3 regions of the Chitinimonas naiadis genome follow, and region 1 is predicted to be linked to each of the others. Evidence: predicted binding sites of a transcription regulator. Region 1 holds the regulator's gene; each other region holds the start of a gene.
The links. Region 1 encodes FliA, which starts transcription of late flagellar genes. Its sites were predicted from a motif close to GCTAAAGNTNNNNNNNNNNCNGCCGATAAT; they were not measured.
Positions count from the first base shown of each region.

Region 2: the regulator FliA is predicted to act here: its motif matches at 1,944-1,973, upstream of flgM (flagellar biosynthesis anti-sigma factor FlgM).
Region 3: the regulator FliA is predicted to act here: its motif matches at 1,127-1,156, upstream of ACYVHK_RS21675 (flagellin).

Region 1 is NZ_BAAGVO010000004.1:472,723-477,517, reverse strand. It holds gene ACYVHK_RS08145 (ABC transporter permease) at 1-237, shown strand, start outside; gene ACYVHK_RS08140 (isoaspartyl peptidase/L-asparaginase family protein) at 312-1,238, opposite strand; gene ACYVHK_RS08135 (lysophospholipid acyltransferase family protein) at 1,248-1,991, opposite strand; gene ACYVHK_RS08130 (MotA/TolQ/ExbB proton channel family protein) at 2,005-2,745, opposite strand; gene ACYVHK_RS08125 (RNA polymerase sigma factor FliA) at 2,812-3,558, opposite strand; gene ACYVHK_RS08120 (MinD/ParA family ATP-binding protein) at 3,676-4,566, opposite strand; gene flhF (flagellar biosynthesis protein FlhF) at 4,575-4,795, opposite strand, start outside.
Region 2 is NZ_BAAGVO010000004.1:303,197-307,991, forward strand. It holds gene tilS (tRNA lysidine(34) synthetase TilS) at 1-320, opposite strand, end outside; gene ACYVHK_RS07335 (acetyl-CoA carboxylase carboxyltransferase subunit alpha) at 289-1,257, opposite strand; gene fliW (flagellar assembly protein FliW) at 1,405-1,821, opposite strand; gene flgM (flagellar biosynthesis anti-sigma factor FlgM) at 2,026-2,331, shown strand; gene ACYVHK_RS07350 (flagella synthesis protein FlgN) at 2,431-2,913, shown strand; gene sugE (DMT family transporter) at 3,000-3,323, shown strand; gene motD (flagellar motor protein MotD) at 3,382-4,176, opposite strand; gene ACYVHK_RS07365 (S49 family peptidase) at 4,260-4,795, opposite strand, start outside.
Region 3 is NZ_BAAGVO010000007.1:280,253-285,047, forward strand. It holds gene ACYVHK_RS21670 (glycosyltransferase) at 1-1,070, shown strand, start outside; gene ACYVHK_RS21675 (flagellin) at 1,217-2,875, shown strand; gene ACYVHK_RS21680 (flagellar protein FlaG) at 2,960-3,361, shown strand; gene fliD (flagellar filament capping protein FliD) at 3,412-4,795, shown strand, end outside.

The DNA of each region.
Region 1 (4,795 bases):
ATGATCCTGCTGATCATGCCCATTCTCCTGGCCTTGCTGCCGAACATGAGCCTCAGCAGCGGCTGGGCCTGGATGCCGATCACCAATATCGCGCTGGCAGTGAAGGAGATCGTCAAGGGGACCTTGTTGCCCTCGGATCTCGCGGTGGTACTGAGCTCGACGGTTCTAGTAGCGGGAGGGCTGCTATTCGCCTGTACCCGCTGGTGTCGGCGCGAAGAGGTCTTGTTCCGTGCCTGAGTGAGCGGGAACGGCAAGCGTAGCGAAAAAGGGCCTGAGGGTCCTTTTTCGTCTTGTTCGCGGAAGGGTTTGTGTCAGCGATAGATGGCGACGATGCGCTCACCCCAGGCATTGACTGCGGCGCGATACATGCCCTCGCTATTGAAGGGCATCGCGACATGGCCCTCCCAGTCGACGGCGATCAGGCCGCCAGAGCCGCCTATCTCTACCAGTTGACCAAAGACGATCTCGTCGCAGGCATCGGCCAGGGGCTGGCCGATATAGCGCACCCGGCTGGCGACCTCATGGGCTGCAGCACAGCGGATGAAACTCTCGCCATGACCGGTGCCGGATACCGCTACCAGATCATCGGCCCAGGTGCCCGCGCCGATTACCGGCGTATCGCCTATCCGACCCGCCATCTTGGCGGTGCGGCCACCGGTCGAGGTGGCGGCCGCCATGCGGCCGCAGATATCCAGCGCGACGGCGCCGACCGTGCCGTGTTTGACCTGCTCCGATACGTCCTTGTCCGACCCACCTGCCGCCATGCGGGACAGTTCCGACTGCAGGGCATCCCAGCGTGGTTGGGTAAAGAAATAAGCGGCATCCGCCAACGGCAAGCCTTGCTGCTCGGCAAAGGCGTCGGCAGCGGCAAAGCCCAATGTCACATGCGGGGTTTGTTCCATCACCCGTCGCGCCAGCTGCACCGGATTTCTGGCGCGCCTCACCCCGGTTACCGAGCCTGCCAGCCGCTGGCTGCCTTCCATGACGGCTGCCTCAAGCTCGATATCACCGTCAGCATTGAATACCGCTCCGCGGCCGGCATTGAAGAGCGGGTTGTCCTCCAGAGCGCTGACTGCCGCGGTGACTGCATCAAGGGCGCTGCCTCCTTGCTGCAGCAAGGCGAGCCCCGTATCCAGCGCCTGGTTCAGGCCAGCCAGCAACAGGGATTCCTGCTCGGGACTGATGTCCTGCTTACGCAGCGTGCCGGCACCGCCGTGAATGGCAATGGCGTAGGGCAAAGTGTTCTCCTAGTCCAGGAAGCGACGCTGCCAGGCAAGGTAGAGGCCGTGAGCATGGTCCTTCATGGCTTCTGCCGAGGTGAAGTTGGCAGGATCAATGGGCTCGAATACATGGTAGTCCGCAGCGGGGTTACGTGCGGAAGCGATTTGCCAGAGTTTCAGCAAAAGGTGCTGCTCCGCCCATTCGAAGGTCTCCTGCGCCTGATAGTGCAGGAAGACCGGCAGCAAAGGTACGCCGCTCTCGAAGCTGGCAATGAAGGCGCCATTGAAGAAGCGGCTACCTACTCGCCGACCCTTGCAGCCCCCCTCTGGGTAGAGCGCCAGCCGGTCACCCTGCTTGGCGGCATCGATCAACGCCTGGGTAGCCGCCTTGCGAGAGGCGGAAGACTCCCGGTTGACGAACAGAGTGCGTGCCGCCACGGCGACCCGCCCCAATATCCACCAGTTGGCGACCTCGGCCTTGGCGAGCGAGCGCACCGGAAAGAGGGCGGGAATGCCGATATCCTCGAACAAGGAGGGATGGTTCGCGATCAGCACGTAGCGCTCAGGCAGCGTACCGCAATAGTGCTGGTGCAATCGTAGCCGGACGCCCAGTGCACGGACAAAACAGCGGCACCAGGCATGGAACAGGAGGGGGAAGACCCCTGCTACCGCCCGTCGTGGTAAACAGGACAGCAGTAGCAGGAGCAGGGTGAGCAGCAGGAAATCGATGATGGCCAGGAGGCGCCACAGCAGGCGTAGCAGGGCAGTCATCGCGCCGCGCTACCTAGACGATGAAGCCGCGTAACTTGCTTTCGATGATGCGCGGGTTCTCACCATGGGCGATGGCAACCAGGCCCTCGGCCAACAGTTCACGCCGTTTGACCTCGGTCGCAATGATCTGCTTGAGCTTGTTGCCGATAGGCAGGAAGAACAGGTTGGCGGAGCCCACGCCGTAGATGGTAGCCACAAAGGCGACGGCGATGCCCGAACCCAGCTTGGAAGGGTCGGTCAGGTTTTCCATGACGTGGATCAAGCCCATCACCGCACCCAGAATGCCGATGGTCGGCGCGTAGCCGCCAGCGGATTCCCATATCTTGGCGGCAGCACGATGCTTTTCCTCGTACGCGCCGATTTCAAGGTCCATGGTATGGCGGATGGCTTCTGGTTCGGCACCGTCGACCAGCATTTGCAGGGCACGTTTGACGAAGGGATCCTTCTCGCCCATCAGCGGGGTTTCCAGCGCAAGCAGGCCGCCACGCCGGGCCGTATTGCTCCAGCTGATCAACGATTTCACCCAGGGATCGAGCGCGGCGGTGGGGGGGATCAGTACCCAGCGCACCATCTTTACACCCAGCACGAAGTTGCTGGTACTGCTTTGAAGCAGTACGGCACCGATGGTGCCGCCCATGACGATCAGGAAGGCGGTCAGTTGCAGCAAGGAACTGATATTGCCGCCTTCAAGCAGTTGGCCGCCGACAATTGCGACAAGGCCAAGGAGAATGCCGATCAGGCTCAGTCTATCCATATGGATGAGGGGTTTTCTTGTTGGCGGGTACGCTGCCGTTTATAGCAGATTTGATCGACCGGACGGTCATTTCTGCGTCCAGTCATGCAGTTTGGTACGCAAGCGTGCCACAGCCTGGCTGTGCAGCTGGCAAACGCGGGATTCCGAGACGTTGAGCACGGCGCCGATTTCCTTGAGGTTCAGCTCCTGCTCGTAGTACAGGGCCATTACCATCTTCTCGCGCTCGGGCAATGTCTTGATGCCGTCGAGCAGTACCCGCTTGAAGTCGGCATCATCGAGCCCGTTGATCGGGTCCGCAGTATGGTCGGCCGCCATATTGTCGAGCGCATTACGGCCGTCGTCGTCGCTGTCGTAGTCGTCGTAATAGATCAACTGGTGACCGCGGCAATCAGCCAGCAGCTCCTGGTACTCGGCCAGTGGCAAATCCATGGACTTGGCAATCTCGGCTTCGGTGGGGGCGCGCCCCAGCTTGTGCTCGAGTTTGCTCATGGCCGCTTCGATATCCCGCATCGAACGTCGCAATTGCCGTGGCAGCCAATCGGCACCGCGCAATTCATCGAGCATGGCACCGCGTATGCGTTGCGTTGCATAGGTCTCGAACTGCACTTCGGCCGCCGGATCAAAATTGCGGCAGGCATCCATCAGGCCAATCAGACCTGCTTGGATCAGGTCGTCCACTTCCACGCTGGCTGGCAGGCGGGCCACCATGTGGTAGGCCAGCTTCTTGACCAGCGGTGCATACGTGTTGACACGCGCTTCGATCGAATCTGCAGCGTGTTGTTTGTAAGCACCAATGGCGCGGGACGTGGTCATGCGGGACATGTATCGGGGAGGATGACTTCTTTATGCGCCACGTCGACGGGTTTGCCAACGGGCCGGACGAAGATTAGCAATCACTGCTATGGCTGACAATGAGGTAAACCGCGGCTTTCAGCGGATTGAGGCCAGTCTGCGACTGACATCAAGGGCACGATACAGCAGGTTGGCACGGTCTGCGCTCCCGGTCTTTCGGGGCCAGCGACGCATCGCCACCGCCAGTTGGGCAAATGCCACGCTCGCCTCACTCTGCGGAAACACATGTGCCACCGGTTGCGCCAGCTTGTCGGCACGGGCAAGTTGCTCGTCTTCCGGCACGAAGCCGACTAGCTTCATCTTGACGTCCAGGTAGCGGCTAGCCACTTCCTTGACGCGCTGGAACAGCGCCATTGCGGTATCCAGCGTACGGACCCGGTTGGCAAGCAGGCGAAAGTCGCGGCGGCCGTATTCCGTATGCAGACGCTTGATGGCGGCGTAGGCCGCGGTGATGGAGTCGCCCGATGGCGTAATCACCACGATCACCTCGTCGGCCGACAGGGCCAGGCCGGGGGCATTGTCGTCCGCCACGGGGCGGGCATCGACCAACACCCAATCAATGCGGGCGATCAGCGAATCGTATTCGTCGGCCAACTGGTTGGCGCGTCCCGGCGGCAGGTGTCTGGCCAGCGTTGCGGAAAGCTTGACCGGCATGAGCTCAAAGCCGGGGGCGGCGAGCAACAGTTCGTCCAGCCGCACTTCGCGGCCTGCTACGTGTTCGAAATTGAAACGTTGCCGAAGTTGCAACCGATTGATCGCGTTGTGACGACTATCGTCTTCATCCAGCAACAGCACGCGCTGGTCCATGGCCGCGATGGCGGCGGCGAGGTTCAGCGACAGCGTAGTGACCCCCGTGCCGGTGCCACCGGTCAGCGCGACAGCCCGACCGCCGGGCCCGCCCACCAGCTTGCGCAGGCTGGAAGCCTGGTCGAGGGCGACCGTGGTGACGAGATTGTTGAGCCTGTCCATGACCATGCTCAGGCTGCGGCCTCACGCCAGGAAAAGTCCAGCGATGGCTGCTGGGCTCCCAGGAACAAGGGATATTCCTCGTTCTTCAGACGGTACGCCGGTGCTTCCGGCGGAGTCTTGAATACCCTGTCGACCAGGTACAGCCCGCTGGCGACATGCAGGTCTTCCGGCACCCGCTGGCCATTAGTGATGTAGTAGAGCGGCAGCTTGTAGCGCACGATGACATCCA
Region 2 (4,795 bases), 170 kb from region 1:
CTGTCCGGCGCACTGGCATCCAGGCCGGCTTTTTCATGAGAAAACGCAATACCGTGCCGCAGGCAATAGTCGGCGCAATGCGCCAACCAGTCATCCGCTGACGGACTAAGACCATGATGCAGGTGAAAAGCTTGCAGCTGCAGAGGCTGTTCCGTGCGCAGGCGCAGGAACAGTGCGAGCAATACCGAGGAATCGAGTCCGCCCGAATAGGCGACCGCCACGCTGGCACCCGGCAGGATATGCCGGGCAGCCAGTTGGCGAAAACGCTGGTAGAGAGACTCGGCCTGATCAGGCCGAGGTAACTTCCTTGTACTTGCCATAGCTCATCAGCCGCTCGAAACGGGTCTCCAGCAGCTTGTCGACGGGCTTGTCTTGCAGGCTCTTGAGGGCATCCTGCAGGCTCTTGCGCAGGGTCAGCATCATGGCCTGGGTATCGCGATGCGCGCCACCGGTAGGCTCTGCCACCACTTTGTCCACCAGACCGAGGGTTTTCAGACGGCTGGCGGTGATCCCCAGAGTTTCTGCGGCTTCCGGTGCCTTTTCCGCACTCTTCCAGAGAATGGAAGCACAACCTTCCGGCGAGATCACCGAATAGGTAGCGTATTGCAGCATCTGCACCACGTCACCAATCGCAATGGCCAAGGCTCCACCCGATCCGCCTTCACCGATCACGGTGACGACCACCGGTACGCGCAGCTTGCTCATCTCGAACAAATTGCGCCCGATGGCCTCGGACTGACCCCGCTCTTCCGCACCAATGCCTGGATAGGCGCCGGGGGTATCGACGAAGGTAACGACCGGCAGATTGAATTTTTCTGCCAGGCGCATCAGCCGCAGGGCTTTGCGATAGCCCTCGGGGCGCGGCATGCCGAAGTTGCGATAGATCTTTTCCTTGGTATCGCGGCCCTTCTGATGGCCGATCACCATGACGGACTGGCCATTGAGCCGAGCCAGGCCACCGACGATGGCTGGATCGTCGGAATAGCTACGATCACCGTGGAGTTCTTCGAAATCGGTGAAGATTTCGCGGATGTAGTCCAGCGCATAAGGGCGCTGCGGATGACGGGCAACCTGCGAAATTTGCCAGGGCGACAGCTTGCTGTAGATCGCCTTGGTGAGCTCCTGGCTCTTTTTCTGCAGGTGATCGATCTCGACCGAGATATCGACCGCCGAATCATCCTGCACAAAGCGTAGCTCTTCGATCTTGCTTTCGAGCTCGGCAATGGGTTGTTCGAAGTCGAGGAATGTGGTTTTCATACTTGCTGCAGGCCACGTCGCTTAAGCGTACGCGCTCCGGTAGTGCCGGACGTTCGGCGAAATCGCGCCATTATGGCGAAACTCAGCCGCCCCGCAAGATTGACATGACGGCCGTTCAAGCAGCCGTCCGGCAATTTCGGCACCCACTCACTCGTTGGTAAAGACGATTTCCGCACGTACACCACCCTTCTGGAAAGCCAGGCGGCTAGCGACATTCAGCAGAATCGGGGACTGTGTATTGGCCTTGATTCCAGCCCCGGTACCGTCACGTGTCAGGGTGAGAAGTAGCGCAAGATTTTCGCTATCTGTGAGCTGAATCAGTGCGGCTTCTTCGTCGCTGAGGGTCAATTGGTAGTGCAAGCCCATGCGGCGGGTATCAATAACGCTGAAAACAACCGCCGGATCATCGAGCGATTGCAGCCACATTACCTTGGGCTCGGGCACATCCTCGTGCAACAACTTGAAACGCGTGCAATCTTCAAACCCGGGTAGTCCGTCGGGAAAGTTGATGACGGTGTTCTCATCGATATCTATCACGCCGAAGCGGGGGGTAACGACTTGCATGGATTTATGGCTCCCAGCCTTCAAGTTGCACGAAATCTAGCCGAAATAAGGCATGAGCGCCAAGACCTGATGTGCGGCAGATACGAATGTTTATGCTTGTTTACAGATTTTATTCACATCGGGCTAAAGTTTTTCAATATCCTGTCGATATGGTGCGTAGACCATAGACAGGACTCGGCCAATGTAGCCGGGAAGAGGATCGTTATGAAGATCGATAACTCAGGCAAGCCGATCACGGCGCCGTCTCGCGGCGAGGCGAAAGCTGCCGCCAAGACAGGCGGCGGAGAGGTCGCGAGCGCGGAATCGCGCGGCGACAGCGTGGATATCAAGGCTTTCAGCGCCCGATTGGCGTCGCTGGAGTCGAACCTCGCCTCCCAGCCCGTGATTGATGAAAGCAAGGTGGCCGAAATACGCCAGGCCATCAAGGATGGGCGCTTCACGATCCAGGCCGACGCCATCGCCGACAAGTTGATCGCCAGCGTCAAGGAACTGCTGTCCGGCAAGACCTGACGCCGTTCGTCGAACAAGGCATACTAGCCCTACACCGGCCACCGACCCGCTCGGTAGGCCGGTTGTTTTTTGTATAGGCCCTATGACTGGAAAGCTGCCATGTCCACCCCTCTGCTCCAGACCGCACTTGAGAACGAGCTTACCCACATCCAGAACTTCATCGGGACGCTGGAGCTGGAGCAGCAGGCGCTGATCGACAATACCCTGGCCGAACTGGAAACCCTGTCCAAGCAGAAGGCGGGACATGCCATGGCATTGGAGCAATTGGCCAAGGAGCGAAAGCGGCTGTTCGAGATCAACGGCGTGGAACTGTCGCCACACCCTCCCCACTCGCTGACACAGGCCCGCAACCTGCCTGCGGATTTGCTGCCCGAACTGGCGGCCACCTGGGACAAGCTTATCCAGGCGGCGCGACACGCCAGCGCACTCAACACGACCAACGGTCAGTTGATCCACACGCGCCAGCAGCAGAACCAGCAATTGATGAGCCTGCTGCAGAGCAGTCAGAATTCGAATCTATCCTACGACGCCTACGGCCAACCGCGCCTGTCGCGCTCCACCGGCTCCTTGGGCAAAGCCTGATTCAAGCACCTGACCGGATTGCGGGACGACCCGCTCCAGTTTTCTGAAACATGGGGACGGCCCCAAGCAATCAGGAGGGCCGTACCATGGCCTGGATCATTCTTACCTTGGCAGGTCTGCTGGAAATCGGCTGGGCGGTGGGTCTCAAATACACCGAAGGCTTTACTCGCTTCTGGCCCAGCGTTGCCACCCTGCTAGCCATGGTGGCCAGCGTCAGCCTGCTGGGGCTGGCAGTACGCACCCTGCCGCTCGGCACCGCCTACGCCGCATGGACAGGCATAGGCGCCGTTGGCACGGTCATCCTGGGGATATTTCTGTTTGACGAATCCGCCAGCCTGGCACGCCTGCTCTGCGTGGGCCTGATCGTGACCGGTATCGTCGGGCTCAAGCTCGTGGGTCAGCCAAGCTAGGCGCAAAAAAGCCCGCCATACCGGCGGGCTTTCCATTGCAACCCCGATGCACCGACCTTTATTGGCCCGGCATCGGCAGCGTTGCTACCTCATCCTTGTTATCTGCAAGAATCTGGATCGTCACCCTTCGATTACGCGCCCGACCGGTAGCACTGTCGTTTGGCTCCATCGGCCGGTTCTCGGCGTAGCCCAACGCAACAAGACGCTTGGCCGCCACGCCATTGGCTTCGAACAGGCGTACCACCGTACCTGCGCGGGCGGCCGACAATTCCCAGTTGGAGGGAAATTGCGGCGAAGCGATAGGCACGTTATCGGTGTGGCCCTCGATCTGGATCAGATTCTCGCTACCAGCCAGCTTCTTGGCGATACTGGAAAGCGACTCGGATGACTTGGCATCCAGGGTCGCGGAGCCGACCGGAAACAGCAGGCTGGCATTGACCTCGATGGCGATACCACGCTTGCTTTCCGTCACCCTGACCTGACCCTGGTCAATCAGCTTAGCCAGATCCTGCTTCATCTCCACCGCCATATCCTTCATGGCAGCGGCTTGCTGGGCCCGCTCCTGCACCAGTTGCTGGGCCTGGGCCACCTCACGGCGCTGCTTATAGGGCAAGGCGATCAGGCTCTGGTTATTGCCGTTCGGGTCATTCTTGATCAACGCATCGGTCGAGGAGTCGGGCTTATTGAATGCCACGGTCAGCGAATTGGACAGCACCTTGTACTTGCCTTCGTTCACCTGGGAGATGGCATACATCACCACAAAGAAGGCAAACAGCAGCGTGATGAAGTCGGCGTAGGAGACCAGCCAGCGCTCATGGTTTTCGTGCTCTTCCGGCTTGTGCTTGCGCGCCATACCCCTCCCCAGCTCCCTCTAGATTCGACTTTGGTCTTGAAAGTGGACGATGACGGCAACGCCGACATCGCCCCTTATGCCATTTACTTTAGTTTGAACTCGAAATAACTGCCTAGCTTGGCACCTGCCGAGGCACCGATGGAACGGGCGAAGCGTTGCGCCCAGTCCTCACGCGGGGTGAAATCGACAATTTCCTCGGCCTTGATCACATCACGGGCAACGCTATCGGCGGAACCATAGGCATCGGCCAGACCGAGCTCGATGCTCTTCTCGCCACTCCAGACCAGGCCCGAGAACATGTCCGGCGTCTCCTTCAGACGCTTGCCACGCCCCTGCTTGACCACATCGATGAACTGTTGATGCACCTGGCCCAGCATCTGCTTGGCGTAGTCCACCTGGGTTGCCGATTGCGGCGAGAACGGATCCAGGAAGCCCTTGTTGGCGCCAGCCGTCAGCAGACGTCGTTCGACACCCAGTTTTTCCATTGCACCGGTAAAGCCGAAGCCATCCATCAGCACACCGATCGAACCCACCAGGCTAGCCTTGTCGACAAAGATCTTGTCGGCAGCGACTGCGACGTAATAACCACCGGAGGCACAGATGTCATCCACCACCACAT
Region 3 (4,795 bases), on a different contig from region 1:
ACAACAGCAACCTCATACTGCAAGGCGGCGTATTCGAGATCGAACCTCGTCCGCAATTGACGAAGCAGGCGCTGCCCTGGAAGCCTCTGCCCCGGTTGCTCTCCATTCCTGGTGATGATTGGGGCTGCGGCAACTACCGTATCATCCAGCCACACACGGCTGCGGTGAATGCGGGGCTGGTGGAAGGCTGGAAGTCATTCGACCACTATCTGATGGTCGAGATTGGGCGCATGGAGCCGGATACCATCGTGCTGCAGCGGCAGATCATGGATCACCAGTTGCCATTCCTGCGTGAGTACAAGCTGCAGAAGGATATCCGTCTGGTGTTCGAGGCTGATGACCTGATGACGGCCGTACCCAAGAAGAGCCTGCATCGTGCCGACCTGCCGCGCGACATGGCCGACAAGATGCGGCGCGCCCTGGCGTTCTGTGACCGGTTCATCGTCACGACTGAGCCGCTGAAGGAAGCGTTCCGGGACATGCACCACGATATCCGCGTCGTGCCCAACAGCATCGACGCCGAAATCTGGGGCAAGTTCAAGCCGCAGCGCCGTGTCGGCAAGAAGAAACCCCGCGTTGGGTGGGCCGGTGGGGTTAGCCACGGTGGTGACCTGGAGATCATCTACGATGTGGTGCGTGAGCTGGCGGATGAGGTTGAGTGGGTATTCTTCGGCATGGCGCCGGAGCCTATCGCGGCCTACCTCGCGGATATCCGCGGTGGTGTCTCCTTCAAGGAGTATCCGACCCATCTGGCGAGCCTGAATCTGGATGTGGCTATCGCACCGCTGGAGCTCAATGCGTTCAATGAGTGCAAGAGCAATCTGCGGGTGTTGGAGTACGGCATCCTCGGTTATCCGATGATTGCCACCAACTTCACGCCGTACCAGGGTGACTATCCGATCACCCTGGTGAATAACACTACGGCAGAGTGGGTGAAGGCGATCCGCGAACACATCAATGATCTGGATGAGTCCGCACGCCGCGGTGATGCCTTGCGGCAGCATGTTCTGGACCATTGGATGTTGCAAGATCGACTGCCGGACTGGATGTCGGCCTGGTTCGAGTTTTAAGATAGTGACCCGACCGGCAAAAATTGCAGGCCCCCTGCAAATTTTTGCCGGTCAGCCCTAAAGTTCCATCAGAACTCGTCGATAAAGGTGGCAAGGCGTTGACCGCCTGGTTAATTTAACCTCAGCCCCTAGCAGGAGACGAGATCATGCAAGTCATCAATACGAACATCCCGTCGCTCAACGCCCAGCGAAATCTCAGCAAGACCTCGGACGCTCTGAGCACTTCCCTTCAACGCCTGTCCACCGGCCTCCGCATCAACTCCGCCAAGGACGATGCTGCCGGTCTGGCCATTTCTTCGCGTATGACGTCGCAGGTCCGTGGTATGGACCAGGCCCGTCGTAACGCCAACGACGGTGTTTCGCTGGCGCAGGTCGGTGAAGGCGCCCTGAGCCAGATGAGCGATCTGCTCCAGCGTATTCGCGAACTCGCTGTGCAGTCGGCCAACGGCACCAACACCTCGACTGACCGTGCTTCCCTGAATGCTGAAGTCTCCCAGCTGTCGTCCGAACTGGACCGCTTCGCTGTGACGACTGACTTCAACGGCCAGAAGCTGTTCGACGGTTCGTTCGGCACTGCGGCTTACCAGATTGGCGCCAATGCCAACGAAGTGGTTTCCGCCAGCACGGCCAACTTCCGTACCAACAGCTACGGTACTTATCAGATCAAGAACCAGATCAACCTTGCTACCTTCGCCGTAACCGGCAGCATGTCCGGTACCACCCTGAGCGGCGCCAGCGGCGCGGTTATCCAGGCTATCGGTAGCTCGGGTGGCACGTCCGGCGGTGTGGTGATCAACGGTGGTAACGGTGGCGGTCAAGTGACCTCCTTGACCTCCGGTTCGACTGCCCGTGAAGTGGCCGCCTCGATCAATGCCCTGGGTACCGGTGTGCGCGCTACGGCTCGCAACGACGCCAACATCCAGTTCACCAACTTCACCGCAACTCAGATCGCTGCATCGGGCCGCGCTACCTACTCGCTGAACGTGACCGGTTCGAACACGACCGTCGTCAACGTGACCTTCAGCGTGGGTGAATTGACCGCTGCAGGTCTGGCTGAATCGATCCAGGCTTTCAACGACCGCTCGTCGCAAACCGGTATTACTGCTCGCCTCAACGACACCTCGAACGGCATTATTCTGTCGAACGACGACGGTAGCGACATCATGATGCAGACGGTTTCTCTGCAGTCGGGTGGTGTTGTGGCCCTGGTTACCGGTGGCCAAGGTGGTGTGCCGCTGGCTTCCGCAGCCTTCGTCACTGCCGGTGGTTCGGGCGGTGCGGCTGGTGGTGCAACCCAATCGTCGGGTGCCGTGCTGAAGATCGGCGGTCAAGTGACCCTGGACTCCGACAAGAGCTACTCGATTACTGCACAAAGCGGTACCGCGTTCGCTTCGGGTGTCATTGCTACCTCCGGTTCGCAGCCAGGTTCTATCTCTGGTCTGGCACTGGGTTCGGGTACGACCAACAACACACTGGGCTCAAACCTCAGCGCAGTGAACTCGCTGGACGTCTCGACCGTAGCCGGCGCCAACCAGGCCCTGCGGATTGTCGATAGCGCTTTGTCGGTGGTGAACAGCCAGCGTGCCAAGTTCGGTGCCTTGCAGAACCGCTTCAATGCAACGATCGCCAACCTGCAGACCGCGTCGGAAAACATCTCGGCTTCTCGTTCGCGGATTCAGGATGCCGACTTCGCAGCTGAAACGGCAAACCTGACCAAGGCACAGATCTTGCAACAGGCTGGTACTGCGATGCTGGCGCAAGCCAACGCGCTGCCGAACCAGGTTCTGTCTTTGCTCCGCGGTTAATCAGCTGATCGATTGACTTAGAGAAGAGCTTGCCCCGGCAGCGCCTAAAGGCGAGCCGGGGCTTTTGCCTAAGGAAAAGCCATCATGCAAGTACAAGCAGTGGGAGTTTCGCTGGTTCCGTCTGGTAGTACGCAGACGGACGGCCAAGGAGTTCGGGCCGCGGTGGTGGGTGAACAGCAACCCGTGGTCAGTGCGCAAGGCGTCGCCCAGGTAACGGCCCCCAACAAGTCGGAGAACACCGACCAAAAGGGTCAGAACCAGAAGCAACCAAGCGTGCAGGAGTCAGTCAAAAAGCTGAATGAGACGATTGCTACCTTCAATCGCAGTCTGCAGTTCAGCATTGATGAAGATACGCGCCTCAATATCGTCAAAGTGGTCGATGTGAATTCCAAGGAAATCATCCGGCAGATTCCATCCCAGGAAGTGGTCGATATTGCGAAGGCAATCGATAAGTTGCAAGGCCTGCTTTTGAGCGACAAGGCTTGAGGTAGTGCTGGCGAGGGCGTAGCCCTTGCTGCGAAATGGAGGGGAACAAGATGGCAATCACATCCACCGGTCTCGGTTCGGGACTCAATGTTGAAGGTTTGGTTTCCCAACTGGTCGCAGCAGAGCGCGATCCGGTCACCAAGCAGATTCAGGCCAAAGGTTCCACCATTACCAGCAAGGTGTCGGCGCTGGGTCAGGTCAGCGGCGCATTGGCGGCTTTCCAGGCGGCAGCTCGTGGGCTCACAACGACCAGTCAGTACACTACGCCGGTGGTCAGCTCCTCTGACTCCGCAAGCGTGACGGCAACGGCTTCCTCTGCCGCCAAGATCCAGAACCATGTCATCTCGGTCTCGCAACTGGCACAAAACCAGCGCCTGAAAACGGCGGCGTTTTCCGGCACCGATGCGGTCATCGGTTCTGGCAAGCTGATCATCGACTTCGGCAAGATCACCAAGCTTGATGGCTCAGCCGCAACGCCTGATTCCAACGGTGTCTACGACAGTACCGATGCGAAGTTCACCACCAACTCCGCAAAAGCGTCGGTGTCCATCACGATCGACTCCCAGCACAACACCCTGGCAGGTATCCAGGATGCGATCAACGCTGCCGGTGCGCCGGTAACGGCTTCGATCGTCAATGACGGTAGTGGCTATCGTCTGGTGCTGTCCTCGACGGATTCCGGTGAATCCAATTCGCTGCGCATTACCGTGAGTGATGATGCTGGTGGCAGTACAGACACGACCGGTCTCTCCCAGTTGGCCTATGACGTTACCCGTACGGGCGGTGCAGGCCAGAACCTTGCTGAAGTTCAGAGCGGCAAGAGTGCCAAGCTGACGGTGGACGGTATTGCCGTTACGACCGAGAGCAATACACCGTCGAACATTCTGTCCGGTTTGACGTTGAACCTGCTCAAGACGACCACCTCGCCGATCAATTTGACGCTTGGCCGGGATGCGACGAATGCAGCCAAAGGCATGGACGCCTTTGTAAAGGCATATAACGACCTCAAGAAGACCCTGAGCGATGTGTCCTATTACGATAAAGACAGCAAGGCTGCGGGCCCTCTCCAGGGTGAGAGTGTGATCCGCACGATCCAGTCCCAAGTTCGCAATGTGATCAATAGCGTGGTGCCTGGTGGTACCTTCAAGAGTCTGACCGATGTCGGCTTCAGCTTCGACAAGAAGACTGGCGATATGGCGTTCGACAAGAGCGTCTTTAGCAGCGCCGTCCAGAAAGATTCGGGCTCTGTTGCCGCCTTGTTCGGTAACTTTGGTAGTGCAACCGACAATCAGGTTAGCTATGTAGGTGCCGGCACGGCCACCAAGCCTGGCAAGTATTCGGTCAACATTACCCAGGCTGCTACCCAAGGCAAGCTGACGGCGGGTGCAGCGGCTGCATCGGCAACGAATATCAATCTGACCGCGACCACCAATA